Regions from separate parts of the Peribacillus sp. SRI_006 genome, predicted to be linked through region 1. Evidence: riboswitches for the same ligand, from Rfam matches in the RefSeq annotation. Region 1 holds a riboswitch; each other region holds the start of a gene.
What was found. Region 1 has a riboswitch for S-adenosylmethionine ahead of AC2YHV_RS12930 (methionine biosynthesis PLP-dependent protein). Riboswitches for the same ligand answer to the same signal wherever they lie in the genome.
Positions count from the first base shown of each region.

Region 2: linked by a shared signal. The riboswitch ahead of AC2YHV_RS14945 (bifunctional homocysteine S-methyltransferase/methylenetetrahydrofolate reductase) and the one ahead of AC2YHV_RS12930 (methionine biosynthesis PLP-dependent protein) in region 1 are both predicted to bind S-adenosylmethionine.
Region 3: linked by a shared signal. The riboswitch ahead of mtnW (2,3-diketo-5-methylthiopentyl-1-phosphate enolase) and the one ahead of AC2YHV_RS12930 (methionine biosynthesis PLP-dependent protein) in region 1 are both predicted to bind S-adenosylmethionine.
Region 4: linked by a shared signal. The riboswitch ahead of AC2YHV_RS08465 (Fur-regulated basic protein FbpA) and the one ahead of AC2YHV_RS12930 (methionine biosynthesis PLP-dependent protein) in region 1 are both predicted to bind S-adenosylmethionine.

Region 1 covers NZ_JBYCZT010000008.1:38,221-44,021, forward strand. The annotation lists gene AC2YHV_RS12915 (ABC transporter ATP-binding protein) at 1-851, shown strand, start outside; gene AC2YHV_RS12920 (hypothetical protein) at 909-1,151, opposite strand; gene fumC (class II fumarate hydratase) at 1,261-2,643, opposite strand; SAM riboswitch class I at 2,970-3,083, shown strand; gene AC2YHV_RS12930 (methionine biosynthesis PLP-dependent protein) at 3,170-4,282, shown strand; gene metC (cystathionine beta-lyase) at 4,279-5,460, shown strand; gene AC2YHV_RS12940 (type B 50S ribosomal protein L31) at 5,548-5,796, opposite strand.
Region 2 covers NZ_JBYCZT010000009.1:187,555-193,355, reverse strand. The annotation lists gene ligD (DNA ligase D) at 1-248, opposite strand, end outside; gene ku (non-homologous end joining protein Ku) at 399-1,241, shown strand; gene AC2YHV_RS14950 (MOSC domain-containing protein) at 1,732-2,382, shown strand; SAM riboswitch class I at 2,494-2,592, shown strand; gene AC2YHV_RS14945 (bifunctional homocysteine S-methyltransferase/methylenetetrahydrofolate reductase) at 2,696-4,543, shown strand; gene metH (methionine synthase) at 4,536-5,801, shown strand, end outside.
Region 3 covers NZ_JBYCZT010000009.1:217,091-222,891, forward strand. The annotation lists gene AC2YHV_RS15085 (cupin domain-containing protein) at 214-747, opposite strand; gene AC2YHV_RS15090 (methylthioribulose 1-phosphate dehydratase) at 772-1,401, opposite strand; gene AC2YHV_RS15095 (2-hydroxy-3-keto-5-methylthiopentenyl-1-phosphate phosphatase) at 1,398-2,057, opposite strand; gene mtnW (2,3-diketo-5-methylthiopentyl-1-phosphate enolase) at 2,064-3,296, opposite strand; SAM riboswitch class I at 3,405-3,558, opposite strand; gene AC2YHV_RS15105 (pyridoxal phosphate-dependent aminotransferase) at 3,677-4,849, opposite strand; gene AC2YHV_RS15110 (carbon-nitrogen family hydrolase) at 4,949-5,731, shown strand.
Region 4 covers NZ_JBYCZT010000005.1:107,232-113,032, forward strand. The annotation lists gene thiD (bifunctional hydroxymethylpyrimidine kinase/phosphomethylpyrimidine kinase) at 1-462, opposite strand, end outside; gene thiW (energy coupling factor transporter S component ThiW) at 431-952, opposite strand; gene tenA (thiaminase II) at 968-1,657, opposite strand; TPP riboswitch at 1,755-1,859, opposite strand; SAM riboswitch class I at 2,017-2,121, shown strand; gene AC2YHV_RS08465 (Fur-regulated basic protein FbpA) at 2,292-2,480, shown strand; gene AC2YHV_RS08470 (aspartyl-phosphate phosphatase Spo0E family protein) at 2,730-2,927, shown strand; gene AC2YHV_RS08475 (GNAT family N-acetyltransferase) at 2,996-3,502, opposite strand; gene AC2YHV_RS08480 (DUF459 domain-containing protein) at 3,721-4,422, shown strand; gene AC2YHV_RS08485 (ABC transporter ATP-binding protein) at 4,465-5,801, opposite strand, start outside.

The sequences.
Region 1 (5,801 bases):
TCGGATTAAAGCTCAGGAAAACGCCAAAAGCTGAAATCAAGCAAAGAGTAAATGAAGCGGCAAGGATTCTCGGACTTGAAGAGCTTCTAAACAGGAAACCTAAAGCGCTTTCAGGTGGTCAGCGCCAGCGTGTTGCACTTGGTCGTGCAATTGTAAGGGACGCAAAAGTTTTCTTGATGGATGAGCCATTATCCAATCTCGACGCAAAACTGCGGGTTCAAATGCGCGCGGAAATAGCTAAACTCCATAAACGGCTCGACACCACAACGATATATGTCACACATGACCAAACAGAGGCAATGACCATGGCGACACGTCTTGTTGTAATGAAAGATGGTATCATCCAACAGGTCGGTGCTCCAAAGGATGTTTATGAGAAACCAATAAACGTGTTTGTCGGCGGCTTTATCGGATCGCCTGCCATGAACTTCTTTACCGGAACATTAAAAGAAGGCACAATCAAAATAGGCGAACAAACGCTTGAAATACCTGAATTTAAGATGAAAATGCTACGTGATCAAGGATATGTCGGAAAAGATGTAATCCTTGGAATCCGTCCGGAAGATTTCCATAATGAAGGAGCTTATTTCACGGAGTCCCCTAACACTACATTCACGACCCAAATTGATGTAGCCGAACTCATGGGCGCGGAGATCATGCTCTACTCCACTTTAGAGGGGCAGGACTTCGTTGCAAGGGTCGATGCCAATAACATTATCCAGGCAGGCGAAAAGATCGAACTTGCCCTCGACATGAATAAAGCGCACTTTTTTGATAAAGGGACCGAACATCGCATTTTAGTTGAAGAAGATGAACAGATGCAGGAAAGCATGAAGTTATCTGCCAATTAAACATGAAAAGACCCATTCATTATGGGTCTTTTTACGTTTATTAAAATAAAGGGCGATTCATTCCTGGACCAATACCACTTCATCATGTCCGCATTCAGGGCATTTCATGAGATGGGGGCATTGCCCTTTTTGAAGGGATTGAGGGTATCCGTCGTTTTCTTTAAGTATGTCGATATCCATATAAGCACTGTAATCATCAGCATAATCCATGAATTTCCCTTTATCCTCAAGTTCACTGCCGCATTCCGGGCAATCCACATGAATTTTTCTTAGACCGTTGCAAAGCGGGCATATAGACATTGTTTTTCCTCCTGTTCCAGATACTTATGATTTCAGTATTTGTCGATTCCAGTATTTTAACACATGGAAACACCCTCCCTAATGTTAGAGGGAGGGTGCTTCCATCCAATTATTTATTAACCATGTTAGCAGGATCGACCCATGCTTTGAATTCATCTTCCGTCAGGAACTCCAGTTTCAATGCCGCTTCTTTTAACGTGGAGTTGTCCTTGAAGGCGGTTTTGGCGATCTTGGCTGCTTTTTCATAACCGATATGCGGGTTCAATGCTGTTACCAGCATAAGGGAACGCTCTACATTTTCTTTGATCTTATCTTCATTTGCAGTGATGCCAACCGCACAATTATCGTTGAAGGAATGAATGCCTTCCGTCAATAATTTGACCGTTTGCAGGAAGTTATAGATGATGACTGGTTTGAATACATTCAATTCAAAGTTACCTTGGCTTGCTGCAAAGCCAATTGTAGCATCGTTACCCACGATTTGTGTCGCAATCATGGTAAGCGCTTCACTTTGGGTCGGATTGACTTTACCTGGCATGATGGAGCTGCCCGGCTCGTTTTCCGGAATGGCAATTTCTCCGATTCCGCTTCTCGGTCCACTTGCAAGCCATCTGACATCGTTCGCAATTTTCATTAAATCTGCCGCCAATGCTTTCAAAGCACCGTGTGCGTAGACGATTTCGTTATGGCTAGTCAATGCATGGAACTTATTATCAGATGTGACAAAAGGATATCCTGTATCCGCTGCAATTTGTTTGGCAGAAAGTCCCGGGAATTCTTTCTTTGTATTGATTCCGGTTCCTACAGCCGTTCCGCCTAGAGCAAGGTTCAATAGTTTTTGGCTGCTTTCCTCAATCATCGCCAAATCTTTATCGAGCATCGCTTTCCAACCGGAAATTTCTTGTCCTAATGTTAAGGGTGTAGCATCTTGAAGATGTGTCCGGCCGATTTTCACGACATCCCAAAATTCTTTTTCTTTTGTATCGAATGTATCACGAAGTGCTTTGATGGCAGGAACCAATTTTTCAGCGACTTCCATAAAGGCTGCAATATGCATGGCAGTCGGGAAAGTATCATTTGAGCTTTGTGCCTTGTTAACATCATCATTCGGGTGAAGGATTTCCGATTCACCATTTTCTTTTAACCATTCATTCCCTTTGTTAGCGACCACTTCATTCACATTCATATTACTTTGCGTACCGCTTCCCGTTTGCCAAACTACAAGCGGGAAATGTTCATCAAGCGTACCTTCAAGGATTTCGCGGCAAATCTTGACGATGGCGTTCTTTTTAACTTCGGAAAGATCGCCAAGATCATAGTTCACCTTTGCAGCAGCTTGTTTAACGTATGCAAATGCACGAACCAATTCTATCGGCATTTTTTCGTTACCGATTTTGAAATTGTTACGGCTTCTCTCAGTTTGTGCTCCCCAATATTTATCAGCAGGAACTTTCACTTCACCCATCGTATCACGTTCGATTCTGTATTCCATGTGTTCTCCTCCTAAGTTTGCACTATTCATTGAAGAATTTTTGCATATGAAATGAATAATGTCGGATTATTCTTTCTCTCCATACATTGTACAAACTTTATTATTTTAAAGCAAAAATATCCCGCTGACCCTTTCCATATTTCTGAAAAATCCTAGGCCATTCATATTTAGATGAAAATTTGGATATTCTTTTTTGACACATAAAGTGTAGGCACCGCTAGGCTTCAATTGACCTGGCCATGAACACCAACACATCATCATCCCCAAATTGCCCTTGACAGTGTTTTGTATATATAGTAAATTCAAAAGAAATTGAATAATCTAAACTCTTATCGAGAGAGGTAGAGGGAATGGCCCGATGACACCTCAGCAACCTTCATTTGTTTCAAACCAATGAAAAGGTGCTAATTCCACAAGTTTATGAACTTGGAAGATAAGAAGAATGACTCGTCCCTACTTAATCAAAGTCTTCTTCTTAAAGAAGACTTTTTTTTATTTTATTTAACTCAAAGGAGCAGTGAAAACCATGTATAAACCTGAAACATATCTTGCTCAATTAGGAAATCGCAGTGAAACGGCGACAGGAACAGTCAATCCGCCGGTATACTTTTCAACAGCTTTTCGCCACGAAGGAATCGGTCAATCGACGGGATTCGACTACACAAGGACAGGTAACCCTACCCGCCAGCTATTGGAGCGATCCATCGCCGATCTGGAAAAAGGAGACCAAGGCTATGCCTGCAGTTCAGGAATGGCCGCCATCTCCACTATACTCGCCCTTTTTAAATCCGGGGATGCGTGGATTGTCAGTGAAGATCTTTATGGCGGTACATATCGGCTGTTAGAACAAGGTTTTAAAAAATGGGGATTGCAGTGTGACTATGTAAACACTTGTTGTTTGGAGGATATCGAAAAAGCCATCACTCCTCACACGAAAGCCATCTTCATCGAAACTCCCACTAACCCTCTTATGCAGCAAACGGATATTAGCGCCGTTGCCGCATTGGCTAAACGATATAATTTATTGCTAATCGTTGATAACACTTTTTACACGCCTCTTATTCAACAACCAATCTTGCTTGGAGCTGATATTGTGATCCACAGTGCAACCAAGTATCTCGGTGGTCATAATGATGTGCTCGCCGGACTGATCGTTGCTAGCGGCGCTGAATTATGTGATGCACTTGCCTTCCATCATAATGGCACTGGAGCTGTCTTGAGCCCATTTGATTCTTGGCTGTTGATGCGCGGAATGAAAACCCTGGCATTGCGGATGGAGCGTCATGAAAAGAATGCCAAGATACTTGTAGAATACTTATCGGAGCATGATTGTGTTACGGACGTATTGTATCCGGGCCGAGGCGGCATGATTTCTTTTCGCATCATTGATGAAGCGGCGGTCAACCCATTTTTACAATCGCTCTCATTAATTTCCTTTGCAGAAAGCCTGGGAGGGGTTGAAAGCTTCATCACCTATCCTGCCACACAAACACATGCCGATATACCGCTTGAGGTCAGAACGGCAAACGGTGTTTGTAATCGACTGCTCCGCTTCTCCGTTGGCATCGAGGATAGCGACGATTTGATTGGTGACTTGCAGCAAGCATTCGCACATGTAAAAAGGGAGGCACTACGATGACAGATCATGATTTTAGCTTTGAAACAAAATTACTTCATAATCAACATAAATTCGATCCGGCAACGGGCGGTGTGAGCGTCCCCATTCAGCATGCATCGACTTTCCATCAATCCGATATCGATCAATTCGGCAAATATGACTACAGCAGAAGCGGGAACCCAACCCGCGAGGCACTTGAAGACATCATTGCCGAACTTGAGGAAGGCACTCACGGCTTTGCCTTTTCATCAGGTATGGCTGCCATTTCAACAGCCTTCCTGCTATTGTCTGCCGGGGATCATATCGTCATTTCCGAAGATGTGTATGGCGGAACGTTCAGGATGGTCACAAGCGTTTTGAACCGTTTCAATATTGAGCATACCTTCGTTGACATGACGGACCTTGAAAGTGTCAAAGCGGCGGTTCAGCCAAATACCAGGGCCATATACATTGAAACGCCTTCAAATCCTTTACTTAAAGTGACCGATATTCAAGCTGTATGTGATATCGCAAAAAAAGCCGGTGCCTTAAGTTTTGTTGATAATACATTCTTGACGCCCGCATTGCAAAAACCGCTGAATCTGGGCGCTGATGTTGTCCTTCATAGCGCGACGAAGTTTTTATCCGGACATAGTGATGTGGTAGCTGGGCTTGCGGTCGTGAAAGATCCGGAATTGGCGGCAAGACTCGGTTCGCTTCAAAACTCCTTTGGAGCGGTCCTTGGTGTTCAGGATGCCTGGCTCGTAATGAGAGGCTTGAAAACCTTGTCAGTTAGAATGGAACATTCACAAAAAGGGGCCGAAAAGATTGCAGCCTACTTAAAGGAGCAGCCCTTGGTGAAAAAGGTATATTATCCCGGCCTAGCCGATCATCCACAGCACGCCATCCAGAAAGGCCAGTCACTCGGAGCAGGGGCGGTCCTTTCATTTGAATTGGAAAGTGAGGAAATCTTCCGTTCCTTCGTGAACACTGTCGAGCTCCCTGTTTTTGCCGTAAGCCTGGGAGCGGTAGAATCCATATTATCCTACCCGGCCAAAATGTCCCATGCGGCCATGCCTGCTGATGAAAGGGAAAAGCGAGGCATTACGAATAGCTTGCTCCGCCTCTCTGTCGGACTGGAAAATCCGGACGATTTAATCAAGGACTTCGAAGCTGCCCTCGTCAATATTGCCAAAGGGGAAGCAATTGCTGCAAAATGATTAAAGTAATGGGTGCCTCATATTTTATGGGCACCTTTTTTATTCCATCAATAAAAGAAGACCATCGATATCCCGATGGCCTAACTCTCATTTCTTCATATTATATTTATCCAGGAAACGATCCACCCGTCCGCCTTTTTCAGCAAACTTCTGCTTTCCTGTATAATAAGGGTGCGTATCCGAGCTGATTTCCACTTTTAATAAAGGATATGTTTGGCCGTCTTCCCAAACGATTGTTTCATTGGACGTCTTAGTGGAGCCTGTCAAAAATTTATACCCACTGTTGGTATCCATGAATACCACTTGTTGATAATCGGGATGAATTTCTTGTTTCACTATTA
Region 2 (5,801 bases), on a different contig from region 1:
GCCTGATTCGTAAGCCAGACCAATTCTCCATCTAATTGAAGCGGGAGATAACCTTCCAGGTCCAGGTCTTTGATGTAAGCAATGATTTCTGGGAATTGAGGTGATAATTCCTTTTCATTTCGACTCGAAATGCTTATGGTATCGGAGTCTATCGTTAAAATAGCCCTAAAGCCGTCATATTTGACTTCATAACGCCAATCCTTGGAGTTGGGGGCTTCAGGGTAATAGGTAGGCAGCATCGGTTTCATTTTTGTATTTACCTCCGCAAATAATTGATAACATTATTTTGCCAAAAAAACGAAGTGTTAAAGTTGGCAATTGTTTTTTCGGTTTTTATTGAACAAAGGGGAATAATAAAATTGTTCTTCTCATCAAAAATAAGTTATGAGGTGACGAATATGCATACGATGTGGAAGGGGAGCATATCATTCGGTTTGGTGAACATTCCGATCAAACTTCATGCTGCAACGGAGGATAAGGATATATCTTTAAGGACGTTGCATAAGGAATGTCATACACCGATTAAATACGAAAAGGTTTGTCCAGTATGCGAGAAAGAAGTGGGGAAGGATGATATAGTCCGCGCTTTTGAGTATACAAAGGGAAAGTTTGTTGTATTGGAAGACAATGAACTAGAACAACTGAAAAAACAAAACGAAGAAAAAGCCGTGGAAATCGTGGATTTCGTTAAAATTGAAGAAATAGATCCTATTTATTTTAACCGGAGTTATTACATGTCCCCAAATGACGGGGGGATAAAAGCTTATTCCCTTTTGAGGCAGGCCCTCAAGGAATCGAATAAGGTTGGGTTGGCAAAAATCATCATTCGCTCCAAAGAACAAATGGCGGTAATCCGAGTCGTTGATAATACCTTGGTTATGGAAACGATTCATTATCCGGATGAAGTCCGCTCCACAGCGGATGTTCCGAATATCCCTGCCAATGATACCATTGTAAAAAAAGAAATCGATACTGCCGTATTATTGATAGATCAATTAACGACTACTTTCGATCCGACAAAATACACCGATGACTATCGAACCGCGTTACTAGAATTGATTGAATCAAAGAAAACGGGTCAGACGACGATTACAGCGAAAACAAAAGAACCAGTTTCCAACAATGTAACTGATTTAATGGAGGCACTACAAGCATCCATAGACCGTACAAAACATGATGAACCGGAAAAGAAAAAGACGACCCGAAAGAAAGCGGCACCGAAAAAAAAGAAACAAGCGTAAACAGGAAGCTGAGCGGAAGACGGATGATGTCGCTCGGCTTTCTGCTTGTTTTTGCAAGGAATCAGGCTTCTAATAAGATGAAAAGGTCTTGATAAATAGGGAAGGAAAGTACAAATAGGTGAGTCGATCACGATGCAAGAAACTGAATGGAATTACAGGAAATTAGTGGATATTAACGAAAGCAAAAAAAATTCGCTCCCTAAAGAGCGACAATGAGGAATTCAATCGTGAAAATCAACATATAGGCGAACGGTTGTAGTTTTCGACTATATATTGTGTTCATATTCTACCATATTTAATTCTGAAATAGCAACTAAATTACTGAAACTAACCTATGAATTTTTCTGGAAATCAATGATATTTAGCCCATTAACGCCGCATATGGCTTTTTCATTTCATATACATATAAAAAGGTACTGAATAAAATGGACTTTTAGTATAATTTATACATATAGGACGATATAAATTTAATATGAATGGAAGATGCAAAATGGAAAATGGGAAAATCAAATCACTACATGCGGGGAAGCCGAAACATGAAATTTTTTCGAATATTGATATCTTTTCAGCCATGGATAAACAAGCACAGGATAATTTGAAAGTGACTAAAGCTGGCATAATCGGTGATGGTGTCGGTAATGTAAAGTTCCATGGAGGTCCTGATCGGGCTTTGTGCTTTTACCCATTTGAGCATTATTCATTATGGAATGAAAAATTCTCTAAAGAGCTGGATATCCCTGCATTCGGTGAAAATTTAACTATAGCGGGGATGAAGGAAGAAACAACATATATCGGCGATATTTATCAAATAGGCGATGTGATTGTTCAAATTAACCAAGGGAGGATACCTTGTTCGACCATTTCCCTCTTCAATCAAGAACCTAAGTTTTTGGAACACGTGCTGAAAACGAGTTTCACTGGTTATTTTGCAAGAGTACTTCAAGAAGGAACGATAAATAAACAAAACGAGATTGTGCTGATAGATCGTCTACAAGAAAAAATTTCTGTCCATTACGCAGCAGAGGTCATCCTTCATAAACGGGATGGGCTTGAAGGTGCTAAGGCTTTACTAACACTAGACTCGTTAGCGGAAGACTGGAAACAAAGGATCTTGAAGAGGGTTCAAGCAGCAAAAGATTGAATGATTTTTGCAAAAGTGAAAAAAATGTCGATCAGGTATTGAAATTGACAGACTATTAATGTAAATTAAATATAATCAAATTTTGAAATCTTATGAAAATTATATAAATGGATCTTATCGAGAGAGGTGGAGGGACTGGCCCGAAGAAACCTCAGCAACCAGCTTACGCAAAGGTGCTAAATCCAGCAAGCAGAGCTTGATAGATGAGGAGAATGTTTCAAAAACCTTCTTCTTTGAGAAGGTTTTTTTTCCTTTTCTCTCATACTCATAGAATACGACAAAAACAGGATTGTTTTTGAGAGAGGGTGTAATGATGAATTTTCGTAAAGAATTAAAAGAAAGAATGCTGGTTGGGGAAGGGGCAATGGGGACCTTGCTTTACTCTAATGGCATTGATCAATGTTATGAGGAATTAAACTGCACGAACCCAGATCAAATAGAGTCCATCCATCGAGCCTATCTGGAAGCTGGTGCAGATATCCTTCAATCGAATACATACGGAGCCAATTTCAATAAATTGAAGCGGTATGGACTTGAAGATGAAGTGAGCAGAATCAATCGCCAGGGAGTCATTCTTGCTAAAAAAGCGGCAAAAGGAAAGGCATACGTCTTCGGCACCATAGGGGCACAGCGGAGTATCAGGAAATCGGATTTAAGCATGGAGGAGATAAAACGGGGTTTTCGTGAACAGCTATACAGTCTGTTGATGGAAAATCCTGATGGGATTCTTCTGGAAACATTTTATGACCTGGAAGAACTGGAAACCGTCCTGCAAATCGTTAAAAATGAAACCGGACTGCCGATTATCGCAAATGTCTCGATGCATGAACTGGGTAATCTTCAAAATGGAATCCATTTAAATGAAGCCTTTCAAAAACTCGAGCAATTGGGTGCCGATGTGGTTGGTGTGAATTGCCGCCTTGGACCACATCATATGATTCGGGCCTTGGAAGAAGTGAGTTTGCCAAAGCAAGCATCGATTGCCATTTACCCTAACGCCAGCCTGCCGGATTATGTCGATGGGAGGCTCGTTTATAAAGCTGTACCGGAATATTTCGGTTCTAGTGCCCTGGAACTTCGTGAGCAAGGCGCCGCGATCATAGGAGGGTGCTGTGGAACGACTCCACTGCATATTCAAGCTGTAAAGCATGCAATTGGAAGTTTGGCTCCCGTGAAAGAGAAATTTACGAAATCCCGTGAAATAGAAGTAATTGAAGTGAACGATAGGGAATTGGAACTTCCCCTTTACGAAAAGGCCAAAACGGAACGGACGATTCTCGTTGAGCTTGATCCACCGAAAAAGCTAGGGATAGAGAGTTTCATGACTGGTGCTGAGGTTTTGAAAAAAGCAGGGGTCGATTCCATTACATTAGCGGATAATTCACTTGCCTCACCAAGGATATCGAATGATGCACTGGCTAATTTACTGAAGAACCAATTGAATATAAATCCGATGGTGCATATAACATGCCGTGATCGAAATTTGATTGGCCTGCAGTCACATTTAATGGGTCTGCAGACGGTAGGGCTGAACGAAATATTGATCATCACCGGAGACCCTTCAAAAATTGGGGACTTCCCGGGTGCCACTTCGGTTTACGATTTATCTTCCTTTGACCTGATAAGTATGGTCAAACAATTTAATGAAGGTCTTTCCTATTCCGGTCAAAGTTTGGGTCAACGGGCAAATTTTAAAATTGCGGCAGCTTTTAATCCCAATGTGAAATATCTGGATAAAGCCGTACTGAGAATGGAAAAGAAGATTGCCTGCGGTGCTCAATCCTTTTTGACACAGCCAATTTATTCCGTAGAGCAAATCGAAGAAGTATATGAAGCGACAAAACATCTGGAAACCCCGATTTTCATCGGTATCATGCCCTTAACAAGCACCCGGAACGCCGAATTCATCCATAATGAGATCCCAGGCATCAAATTGCCTGATAATGTTAGAAGGGCCATGGCTCTAGCGGGTGATGACCCTGTAAAGTCAAGGATTGAAGGGGTGAATATCGCGCGGGAACTGGTGGACGCGGCTAGGGAAAAATTCAAGGGCATATATTTAATCACTCCATTCCTTCGCTATGAAATGACGGCGGAACTAACGAAATATATTAGAAAAGTCGATAGTAAACAGACATCAGAGGTGGCAGTACATGAATAAAAAAGCGATTCAAGATCAGTTAAATTCTAAGATTCTCCTACTTGATGGGGCGATGGGAACGATGCTTCAAGCGGAGAATTTGACAGCAGACGATTTTGGCGGGGAACAATTCGAGGGCTGCAATGAATATTTATCACTGACGCAACCGGAAATCATCCAATCCATTCATGAAAAATATTTAGCAGCGGGCGCAGATATCATAGAAACAAATACCTTTGGAGCGACCAGCATCGTCCTTGAGGAATACCAAATAAGTACGATTGCCTACAAGCTAAATAAAATTTCAGCTGAGCTTGCCGTTAAAGCTTGTGAAAAGTATTCCAATGATGAATGGCCAAGATATGTAGCTGGCTCGATGGGCCCCACTACAAAAACGCTATCTGTAACGGGCGGAACGACTTTTGATGTTTTAACAGATTCTTATGAAGAGCAGGCACTGGGTCTCTTGGATGGCGGGGTAGACTTGCTGTTGGTGGAAACCTGTCAGGATATGCTTAATGTCAAGGCTGCCTTTTCTGGAATCAAAGCAGCATTCGCTAAAACGGGAAAAGATGTGCCTGTCATCATATCAGGAACAATCGAACCGATGGGCACGACACTTGCCGGCCAGTCCATAGAAGCTTTTTATTTATCGGTTGAACATATGAAGCCCGTAGCTGTCGGCCTTAATTGTGCAACAGGGCCGGAATTCATGATAGACCATATCAGGACACTTGCAGATATATCAAATAGCGCCATCAGCTGTTATCCGAATGCCGGGCTCCCTGATGAAGAAGGCCACTATCATGAATCACCTACATCCCTGGCAGAGAAAATGAAGCAATTTGCCGAAAAGGGATGGGTCAATATCATTGGCGGATGTTGTGGCACGACACCAGAACATATTAAAGAACTTTCCAGGGTACTCGAAGGCATGAAGCCCCGTACAATTATGGAAGCTGCCCATGGTCATGCCGTATCAGGGATAGAGCCGCTAATTTATGATGATTCAATGCGTCCTTTATTCGTAGGGGAGAGAACGAATGTTATCGGTTCCCGAAAATTCAAGGAGCTGATACGTGGAAAGCATTACGAGCCAGCTGCCGAAATTGCACGTAACCAGGTAAAGAAAGGCGCACATGTCATTGATATCTGTCTTGCCGATCCTGATGGGGATGAGCTTGGCGACATGAAGGAATTTGTAGAAGAGGTCGTCAAAAAAGTGAAAGTCCCGTTGGTCATCGACACTACGGATGAAGTCGTACTTGAACAAGCATTA
Region 3 (5,801 bases), on a different contig from region 1:
GAGCCTCCTCGGCGCAAGCGCCTGTGGGTTCTCGGCTAGCCAATTATTTGGCAGGAGTGTCGCAAATTTCTTCAATCCAAGGGGGATTACAGGAAAAAACCATTAAGGATAATCTGGTCTTGTTTTAAAATCATGGTTCGAGATGAGACCATTCCGACTTCCCTTTTTTCTACAAATAAAAACCAGCCCATAAGCTGGCTTTTCAACATTGATTCATGCTTGAACTTCGTCTTTTTCGTAAATCGGCACCCATCCTGCAGCTGTTACGAAAATCCGGACAGCAACAGTTTTCCTATCTTCCGCGAGCGTGAAATAATGTCTTGTTGATTCTGGTACACTAATAAGATCTCCTGGATTAAGCCGTACATCAAACCACTGTTTATCATTGCCTTCAATGGCAAAGATACTCGTTCCACCTGCTATGAAACGCACTTCATCATCTTCGTGATGGTGTTCCTGCTTAAAGTTTTCAAGCATTTGATCCAAGTTAGGATTTGCATCGGATAATGTGATGATATCATGGGCTTTATAGCCTCTTCTTTCAGAGATTTCCGCTATCTCTGATTGGAACGTTACAAGGATTTCCTCCTTGTCAGCATCTGTTAGATCGTATTTTTCTACAAGATGTGCAGGTAATTTAGAAATGTCCCATTGCTCATAAATTACCCCGTGTGTTTCTAAAAAACCTTTTACCTGTTCACCGTTTTCAATAACCTCGTTTGTTTCATGGAATCTGATCGTCGCCATCATTCATTCCTCCTCTATGAGTATTTATCTTATAGAACCTGCAAACGCCTTTTGTTGATTAAGTAACAGTTGATATTGAAATAAAAATTCGCAGGCTTCAAGTATTCTTTTTGCCTCGAATCCGCTTTTGCCCCAAACCGTAATGCCATGATTGCGTATCAGCACAGCGCCAGAGTCTTCTTCGACATGCGGCTTGAACTTATCGGATAGCAACGGTATGTCAGCGTGATTATATATGATTGGAATCCGAAGCTCCGAATCTTCATCCCACCGACCGGTCGCTTTAATGATTTCATGATTACGAAAGGAAACTTGGCCTTCATCTCCGTACAATTCCGAAATCACATTATTTTCAACTGTATGGACATGGAGTACACAGTTCGCATTGGTTTTTCGGTAAATGTCTGTATGAAGTAAAGTTTCGGCCGATGGTCTTAGGTTCGTATCTTCAACTGGTTTTCCTTTTAAATCCACCAGTAAAAAGTCCGTATCCGATTGCTTCCTTTTATCCTTACCGCTTGCGGTAATATAAAAGAAAGGGCTTTTGGGTTCGCGGATGGACAAATTCCCGCTTGTTCCCATAAACCAATCCCTTTCGGCCAGTTCAGCTTTAATATCTGCCAACTCCTGCCATTCTTTAGAATGAGTGTTCACGCTTTAACCACCTCCTGCTGCTTTATAATGTCAATTACATCAAAAAATGTTTCGAATCCTTGATGTGGAATTCCTTCCCTACCGCATTTTTCAAGCAATATGTCACGGGCTATGACAAAATCGGCCTGTTTTGCCGCTTCAAAATCCGTAACTGAATCTCCAATAACGAGTTTAAAATCTTCCGGACCCGCAATTTCCCTCATAATGGATGGCTTGCAGCAACCGCAATCATTATTACATTGCTCATCACAAGCATGTGGCCACTCAATATAAATCTTTTCCTTATCAAAAAATGCATGGTTGCAATAAACGGACTCTGTTGGCAAGATATCATTCAAAAGGGGTGAAATGAAAAAATCCATGCCCCCGCTTACAATATATAAAGGGATATTGGCTTGTTTCGTATACTCAACGAATTCATAAAACCCTGGTCGAATGCCGGCCGTTTTTCTTACATATTGGATGATGTCATCCTTCAAGCCACTATCAAGCAGGGAAAACATATCCCCAACTCCTGAAGATATACTGATTTTTTGCTGAAGGACACCGTCTTTCAACGCTTCCCATTCCGGAGGCGCAAATTTCTTCATAATTGAAATGATATTATCTGTGTTGGTGATCGTTCCGTCAAAATCACAAAAGATGATCGGTTTCATTATTTCTTATAGGCCTCCCCACAACACAAGAGCTTTTTTTAGGGTTTCTTCCTCAGCCGCCGCTTCAGAAAGTTCCTTTCCTGCCAGAACGGCTTCCACAGCAGAACGGAATGCCTTGGCACCGCCCTCTGCTCCGTCAGGGTGCCCGTGAATTCCGCCTCCGGCATTAATCACACTATCAAGCCCGAAATCCTTGATCAGGTCCGGAACCATGCCCGGATGAATGCCTGCAGAAGGAACAGGGAAGGCTTTTTTCCATGAAAGTTCATCTCTTGTCAGAGCTTCAGCAATCGCTAAGGTCTCCGTTTTTTCAAGTGCGACATTTCCATAAGGGGAAGGGAACAAGGATAAATCCGCACCTGATAATCTTACTAATTTACCAAGCAATAATGGATAGCCGATACCATAAAATGATGAAGATGCCAATGCCCCGCTATATGCGGGGTGCGCCATGATCGGCAGCTTTATACGATCATGTTCACTCAAGGCCTGCAATACATCCAAACCATATGTATGAACGTTGAACAATAAAGCATCTGCCCCTGCTTCAGCCGCTTGCTCTGCCTTATCCAATAATTCAAAAGTTTTCCCAGATAGATTGACAGCATATAAAGTACGGTGGCCAGTGGTTTCATAGACTTCATTCAATATTCTTTTTCCCGTTTTTATTCTATCGAAAAATGGAGTCAGTTCCTGGTCGAAGAGGATCTCATCATCCTTAACTAGGTCGACACCTCCCAATGCTTGTTGCTTCAGTTGATCATTATGAAATGTTAGGTCTCTTCCCAATACGCCTTTAAAGATGCTCATCACCAAGGGCCGGTTAAATACGCCCAGCTTTTCCCTTATGCCTTCAATGCCAAATTGCGGCCCGGGAAAAGCTTTTTGAATATCACCGACAAAATCCAAGTCTATAAGTTTTATTTCACCGTCCAATGAAAGTTTGCCGAAGACCGTCGTAAGGATTGCAGGTAAATCATTTGAGAAATTCCTTGCCGGATAGGCAATTTTAATCAGCGAACGGTATACTTTCCGATTAAAGTAGCTGTTTGCCCTCTCTTCTTCAGATAGGGGTGTCACCGATACGACGCGTCCCTTATGTTTTTCCAGTTGTTTCTGTACCAAATGCGGCAAGTCCGTCCATGTCCCGACAGTCAGACCCAAGGCAATGCTCTCTGCTTTTTTCTCATGATTTCCAATAAAGTCATGAATTAAATAAGTAGCGACTATCTCGCTCATCTGATCACTCCTATAACACGTTAGTATACTCTCGATGTCACTATTGGCCTGAGATGGTCTCAAAATGGCAAAAGCCCCTTCATAAAGAAGAGGCTTTAAAAAGCCATCTTCTTATCTCCCAGCCATCGGCTGCAAGAATTAGCACCGTGCCTTGTGGATTTCAAAAAAATCCGGCGGAAGGATTCCGCCCCATTTTACAATGGAATTACGGTCGGTTGCTGGGCTTCATCGGGCTAGTCCCTCCACCTGCTCAAAATAAGAAAACGCTGATATATAAGTTGCATCCAAGTATCGAAAGATTAAGAATTTATTTTGTATTCTGACAGGTAATTCCTACTTTGTCAATAAGTTTTAACTATTTAAAGGTGAACCTTATTGCACTAAAATAAGTTTAATGTCCGTATTCGTTCCACAGCCTCTTGCAGCCGTTCTTCCGAAGTCAGTAGCCCTACCCTGACATAACCTTCGCCAAATTCACCGAACCCATTCCCTGCGGCAACAGCTACATGGGCATGCGTTAATAAATAGTCCGCAAAACTCTCGGACGTAAAACCTCCAGGTACCTTGAGCCAGGCAAAAAACGATGCCGCTGGAGCTTTGACTTCCCATCCGATGGACCTCAATCCCTCAATGAAAACATTCCTTCGCCCCTCGTACATTTGCACTAACTGCTCTACACAGGTCTGTGAGTCAAGCAAAGCGCTTGCCGCAGCTTCTTGTATCGCCGGGAAGAGACTCACATAAAGATGGTCTTGTAAAAGTTCAAGAGCTTCTATTACACTCTTATTGCCCACTGCGAAGCCGACTCTCCACCCTGCCATATTGTATGTTTTCGATAGAGTGTATATTTCAACTCCTACATCCTTCGCTCCCTCCGCCTGGAGAAAGCTTATCGGTTTTTTTCCGTCGAATCCGATCGCCCCATAGGCGAAATCATGGACCACACAAATTGAATGTTCTTTTGCAAAGGAGACGGTTTCATCAAAGAAACTTTCAGTTGCAGAAGCGCCTGTGGGATTATTCGGATAATTCAAGAACATCATTTTGGCTTTATCAAGAACTTCTTTATGTATGTCATCGTATTTCGGAAGAAAATCATTTTCTTCTGTCAAGGGCATCAGTTCGGTCTTTGCCTGGGCTAAAACAACACCGGAAAGATAATCCGGATAGCCGGGATCTGGAACAAGGATTGTATCACCTGGATTCAATAAACACTGCGGAAGTTCGACAAGACCTGCCTTTCCCCCGAAGAGAATCGCCACTTCACTAGTCGGATCCAGCTTGACACCGTATTCCCGTTCATAAAAGACGGCAGCAGCATCTTTTAAATATTGATGTCCCCGGAATGGCGAATATTTATGATTAATCGTTTTTTCAGCGGCAGTTTGCAAACTTTTGACGATATGTTCCGGCGTCGGCTGATCAGGGTTTCCCTGGCCTAAATTAATGACATCATGTCCTTGCTCCGTGATTGCATTGACTTTTGCGACCAGTGAAGCAAAAAACTGCTTGGGCAGGTCCTGAAGCAGTCCGGATTTTTCGAATTGCACCATTTATACACCTTCTCTGAAATTTCTTGAAATTCTAGTCACAAATGATATATGTTTATCGTAGTCTTGTAAAGCATTTTTTACATGTAGGGGGGTTAAACGATGAAGTGGAAAATAGCTTGTATTCAAATGGATATAGCTTTCGGGCAACCAGATATCAATTTTCAGGTTGCAGAACAATGGTTGGAAAAAGCAGCTCGGTCCGAACCCGATATCGTCATATTACCAGAGCTTTGGACAACCGGATACGACTTGACCAGGCTGAATGAGATTGCTGATCAAGAGGCAGAAAAAACGATTGAATTTCTTAAAACACAGGCACAGAAACACCAGTTTCACATCATCGGCGGTTCCATTGCGAAAAAAACAAGCAAGGGAATCTATAACACCATGATCATCATCGATAAACACGGAAAGCTCATTAAAGAATATGATAAGCTTCACTTATTTCAATTAATGGATGAACATCATTTCCTGCAGCCAGGTGAAAAAGATGGTTTATTTACCCTTGATGAAAAAATATGTGCCGGGTTCGTTTGTTATGACATTCGTTTCCCAGAATGGCAGCGAGCCCATACCGTTCAAGGCGCGGAAGTTCTATTCGTTACGGCTGAATGGCCAAAGCCGAGACTCGATCACTGGAGAGCTTTATTGATAAGCCGTGCCATCGAGAACCAAGCCTATGTTGTAGCCGTTAATCGTACAGGTTCGGATATCAATAATATATTTGCGGGCCATTCCTTGATTATTGATCCATGGGGGAATATCATAAGTGAAGCCGGAGAAGGAAACGAACTATTGACAGGCAGCTTGGACTTCAACAAAGTTACGGAAGCACGTAACAAAATACCTGTATTCGAAGATCGCCGTCCTGACTTTTATTAATTTACCCATTGACAAACTATTTAAAAAGTTGATATTATTTTCCCGAAGATTAAAATTTCAGAAAACATTT
Region 4 (5,801 bases), on a different contig from region 1:
ATCTTGTTTCGTCCGAATCGGGAAGCCAGTAAGTACTTCCGCTTCTGGTACATTGGGTGTTACAAGATTTGCAAGCGGAAGCAATTCCATTTTTAAGGCAGAGACGGCCTTTTCGTCGAGCAAATGGTGGCCGCTTTTGGAAATCATGACAGGGTCAAGGATAATGATGGCAGGCATGAAGGTTTTAAGGGACGCAGCGACCGTTTCCACGGTTTCTTTTGATCCAAGCATGCCTATTTTTACTGCATCGACAGGAATATCTTCAAAGATAGCAGCAATTTGATCCGATATGATAGCAGTTTCAATGGGCTGTACAGAACGGACTTCCATTGTGTTTTGGGCGGTTACGGCTGTGATGGCAGACATTCCAAATACACCATGTGCAGAAAATGTTTTTAAATCCGCTTGTATTCCAGCACCGCCCCCTGAATCAGAGCCTGCGATCGTTAATGCTGTTTTCATAAAAAAACCCCTTCATATAAGTATTTTTTAGCAATATTTTAAGTAATATGAAAGCTAAAATCGCACCTGCGAATGAACTGAACATAAAAGCCGGTAAAAAACCAAAAAGAGCAGCTTTTTCTCCCAATAGGAGGGTTGCAAGCGGATAACAGGCCAGGGAACCGAGAAAGCCGGTCCCGATCACTTCCCCTAAACAGGCGAATTTTAAGCTTTGTGTTTTTCGGTAAAGGATGGCGGCCAAAAGTGCACCAATCATGCTGCCGGGAAAGGCGAAAATTGAACCGGTACCAATCATGTTTCTAATGATGGAAACTAAAAAAGCTTGTGTCACCGCATATGCAGGCCCCAATAGAACCGCCGTCAGGACATTTGCCAGATGTTGAATAGGAAAGATTTTTGCAAATCCTGCAGGGATGAAAATAAATGAACTGGTAAGCGTCGTTAAAGCCGTGATCATGGCAGTCAATGTCAGTTTCTTGATAGGGTTCATCCTCATGTCAACCACCTACAGAGGCCAATCCTGCTCATTTTGAACCATGTCCCAGAATAAATATTCATATCGGGAAGTAACCAAAAAGTGCTTTTCTAATCTAAGAAGTTCCTTTTCAGGCATGCCTTCCGTCAATTCTTCCAACAAAGCGATCAGCCACTTGTGTGCTTCCCCGAATTCAGGAGATGAATAGGACCTTATCCAATCTGCGTAGCGATTGTTTTCCAGTGCTGCTCCATTTTGTTCTTTTAATAGCAAACCGATTTCATAATAATCCCAAGCGCAGGGCAGGAGACAGGCGATCAAGTCTGCCAAAGTCCCATGCTGAGCTGCATTTAGCATGTAACCTGTATAGGCTAGAGTGGTTGGAGTAGGTTCTGTATTTTCCAATTCCTTGGAGCTGATCCCGAATTCGGAAGCATAATGCCGATGAATATCCATTTCCACTTGAAGGGTTTCATTTAAAATGCTCGCAAATTTTGCCATGGTTTCGATGTTATGGGCTTTGATGACACCTAAAGCAAAGAGCTTGGAATAATCCATGAGATAGACATAGTCCTGCTTCAGGTAATAGGCAAATTTCTTTTCAGGAAGTGTGCCGTTTCCAATTGCCTGGACAAAGGGATGTGAATGATTCCTTTTCCAAATCTCTTTTGCCCGTGCATGCAGTCTATCACTGAATGTTTCTAATTTTGTATTCTCCATTGTTCATCCTCCTATAGAATGGCTCCCTTTGCCTTTGTTAAATAAAAAACCCCGTTCCTGAATACGGAACGGGGTAGATGGATATAGTCTGTGAAATGGACGATATCATCCACTTCCCTCCGCCGGTATGAGCCGGTTCAGGTTCAAAGGGTCCGGAACTAATTCCATCTCAGTCTTAAAAAAGACTCCCCTAGTGGTGTGAATTGTATGTAATTACTGACATCATATCAGAAAGACAAGAAAATGCAACCCGTATTTGAAAGAGGAATCACTTTATGTCCAGGAAAAAAGGGAGAACCAGGTAATTGACTTTTGAAGATTATTAGGATAGAATCATTTCTACATCATTATATATTGAATTCTTATCCAGAGAGGTGGAGGGACTTGGCCCTATGAAACCTCGGCAGCGGACCCGTTTAGGGAACTGTGCTAAATCCAACAAGCATATGCTTGGAAGATAAGAAGAGCCGAACGGACACTGTCAGCCTCTTCTTAAATTAGAAGGGGCTTTTATTTTTGGGAAATAACGTTTAGTGACATACTAGAAAAGGTATATATTATTTGGTGAAATCAAACAAGTTGATAAAGTTTAGCTAACTAGAAGCAGGCACTAGGACGGAAAGGAGCCATTTACATGGCAGAATTATTTAAGAGGATTGAACAGAGGAAGGCAAAACTCATTGAAGAGCTATTGGCCAATGGAGTATACAAAACCTCTGATGAAAGGCACCTTTATGATGCCCCATTAAAAGTACTTGAAGATGAATATAAAATTGTTATAAATAGACCTAATAACGAGTCACCTTCTGAATGGATGACATAGTAATCGGAATACAATATTTGGATTTTTGGATAAGGGATATGATGTAAGCATTCGCAGTCTACACTAGTGGATGCTTTTTTTGCGTTTTTTAGAAAACGACACAAATTATACATAATTAAATAACAAAATAGGTGTTTTGTCACATTTGACCTATAAAATAACACATTTAATTTCTGGAAAATAGTTGATTTTAACTAGTGATTTCATTATGATAAAAGTGTAAAAATATTGAATAAATGGGAGGTGGCTATGATGCATTGCCGTAAGGTAACTATAGAAAAAGTAGAAGAGAAGAGACAGGAAATGATAAAGTTGGGTGCGATTTACGGCTTAACAAGTCTGCTGACTGTACAAGCCAGCCAAGAATTGGATACGCTATTGAATGCGTTAGCAAGTAAAAGAGATTCTGAATATTTTTCCCTTCAAGAAGCATATAGGTATTTTTAAATTAGCAATTCGACCTGTATTAATCTAAAAAAGCTACTGCTCAAGGCAATAGCTCTAAAGAATTATATTTAAATATCGACACGTTTACCTAGAATGATCAAATCCCGCTCAATGCCATCCATCTCGGCAACTTGAGGTAAATGTGCCCATTCTTCAAACCCGAATTTAGAAAAAAGCTTAAGGCTTGGTGTATTATGGGCGAAAATGAAACCCAATAAAGTCTTAACACCTAATTTTGGACTCAATTCAATTGCCTTTCGAATCGAAATTTGTCCAATTCCTTTTCCCCGGAAATAATCATCAATGTAAATGCTGATTTCGGCAGTGGAATTATATGCCGGTCGGCCATAAAAGGATTGAAAGCTCATCCATCCAGCGGTTTTCCCTTCTATAGTAATGATATATAGCGGTCTACTTTCTGAATGATGTTCCTCAAACCATTTAACCCTCGATTGGACGGATACAGGTTCCGTATCTGCCGTGACCATCCTTGAAGCAATTGTCGAATTATATATTTCAACAATTCTGGGTAGATCAGATAGTTCTGCCTCTCTAAACTCTATGTGTTCTTCCATGATTTAAACTCCTAACTATCATTTATTCAATCTCCAGAATGAAGGGTAATCCCGTTTTTGGTTTTAGGGACGTTGAATGAAACCCAATCCATTGAAAGTTTTATATTATCATACACTTTTTATTCTTTATCTGACAATTCTTTTTTATGTTAGTACTGCAGATTTTTTGGGTATGAAAAAGATTAAATACTTCTAGTAAAAAACAAGAGGAGAACCAAATGAAAAAATTGGCAGGTATATTGATTATCGTACTGTTTATATGTTTTGCTGCATATGAATTTCAGGCCTCGGAGTCGGAAGATGTGCAAAGGGTCATGGCTTTTGGAGATTCATTAACCTATGGAAAAGGGGATAAGGACGGGGAAGGATATATAGATGGCCTTGAAGATGAATTGAATAATCCCCAATCGGAGCAAAAAGTGAGTTTTTGGAATTACGGTATTAAAGGCCAGGAAACGGATGGGGTGATGAAACAGCTAGATGATTACCGAATTAAAACGAAACTTGATGAAGCCGATACTTTCATTGTTTTTATTGGAACGAATGACTTGATCAATAGTAATGGCGGGAACTTGGAGAAAATAAGTGACCGAAAAATCAATGAGGGTAAACGGGAATATATCAACCATCTGAAAAAGATTACATCAACACTGATAGAGGCAAACGATAAAGCGGATATTCTGGTAATAGGACTATATAACCCAATTAAAGACAATCAAAAACTTGAAAAGCACATTCGCGATTATAACGAGTCAATAAAGGGATTAGCCGATAAAGGTGAAAGGATGTTATTCATTCCTACAAATGATCTTTTTGAAGATGAAAAGAAAACAAAGTATTTCAGTGATAAGTTACATCCGAATGAAAAAGGGTATCAGCTCATTGCGAATCGGGTTTTGGAAAGTTATGATTTCAAATGAAGCCAACCATGCACAGAAAGGCTTTCTGTGCATGGTTGCCTGCTAAGTTGCTAGGTATTTGATATCGCTTAGTTGAGGGAACTGTAAGTCATGGAGCTGCTTGTATCGGCCGTCGTTTTGCATTAACTGGTCATGTGTTCCTTTTTCAAGAACCTGCCCTTTTTCCAGAACAATGATTTGATCGGCGTCATGAATGGTCGATAAACGATGTGCAATGACTATTGAAGTCCGTTTTTTCATTAAACGTGACAAGGCTTGCTGGATCAAATGTTCAGATTCTGTATCCAAGGCAGCCGTTGCTTCATCGAGAATGATGATTTGCGGATTTTTCAAAAGTGCCCTGGCAATGGCAATGCGCTGTTTTTGTCCGCCTGAAAGCTTGACTCCGCGCTCTCCGATCTGAGAATCATAACCATCAGGAAAGGCACAGATAAAGTCATGCGCATTTGCCGCTTTGGCGGATTCGATGATTTCATAATCTGTAGCATTAAGTTTGCCATACACGATGTTATCACGAATGGAACCATTGAATAGAATGATATCCTGAGAAACAATTCCCATTTGTCCCCGTAATGACTTCAGTGACACATCTTTGATATTATGTCCATCCATTTTAATCGTTCCATTTTGCGGATCATAAAATCGGATCAGTAAGCTCGTGATGGTCGATTTTCCTGCGCCGGAGGAGCCGACCAAAGCGGTTACTTGACCAGCTTTCATGGTCAGGTTTAGATTGCCGAGAACAGGAACAGTCTCATCATAAGCAAAGTCAACACTTTTAAACTCAATTTTCTTTTTTATGGCATGGAGTTCAATGGCATTTCCCTTGTCACTTATTTCAGGTTGGGTTTCCAATATTTCAGTTATCCGCTCAAAGGCGGCGGCTGATTGCTGGACAATGCTGATTACCCGGCTAAAATTGCGAACGGGACTCTGCAGCAACCTCAAATAGGCAAGAAAGGCCACGATTAATCCTATTGTGAATTCACCTTCCATCACTTGCCAAGCACCGAACACAATGACTGCTACAAGACCGATATTGTTCAATAAATCAATAATCGGCCCGAACATGGAACGCAGCCGAACGGACTTAAGGTTTGCAGTCATATTTTCCTGATTACGCTCCGCAAACCGCCTTGATTCGAATTCTTCATTTGTAAAAGATTGAATGAGCCGCATTCCTGAAATCGAATCCTGTAACTGGTTGCTGACATCTCCTGCGGAACTTTGTACAGACCTAAATGACATCCTGATGCGTTTCCCGAATACCCTTGTGATATAGAACATGAAAGGGAATGTAATAAGAAGGACAATGGTAAGCTTCCAGTTAATGAAAAGCATATATACCGCTACGGCAATGAAGGTCACCGTGTCAGTCA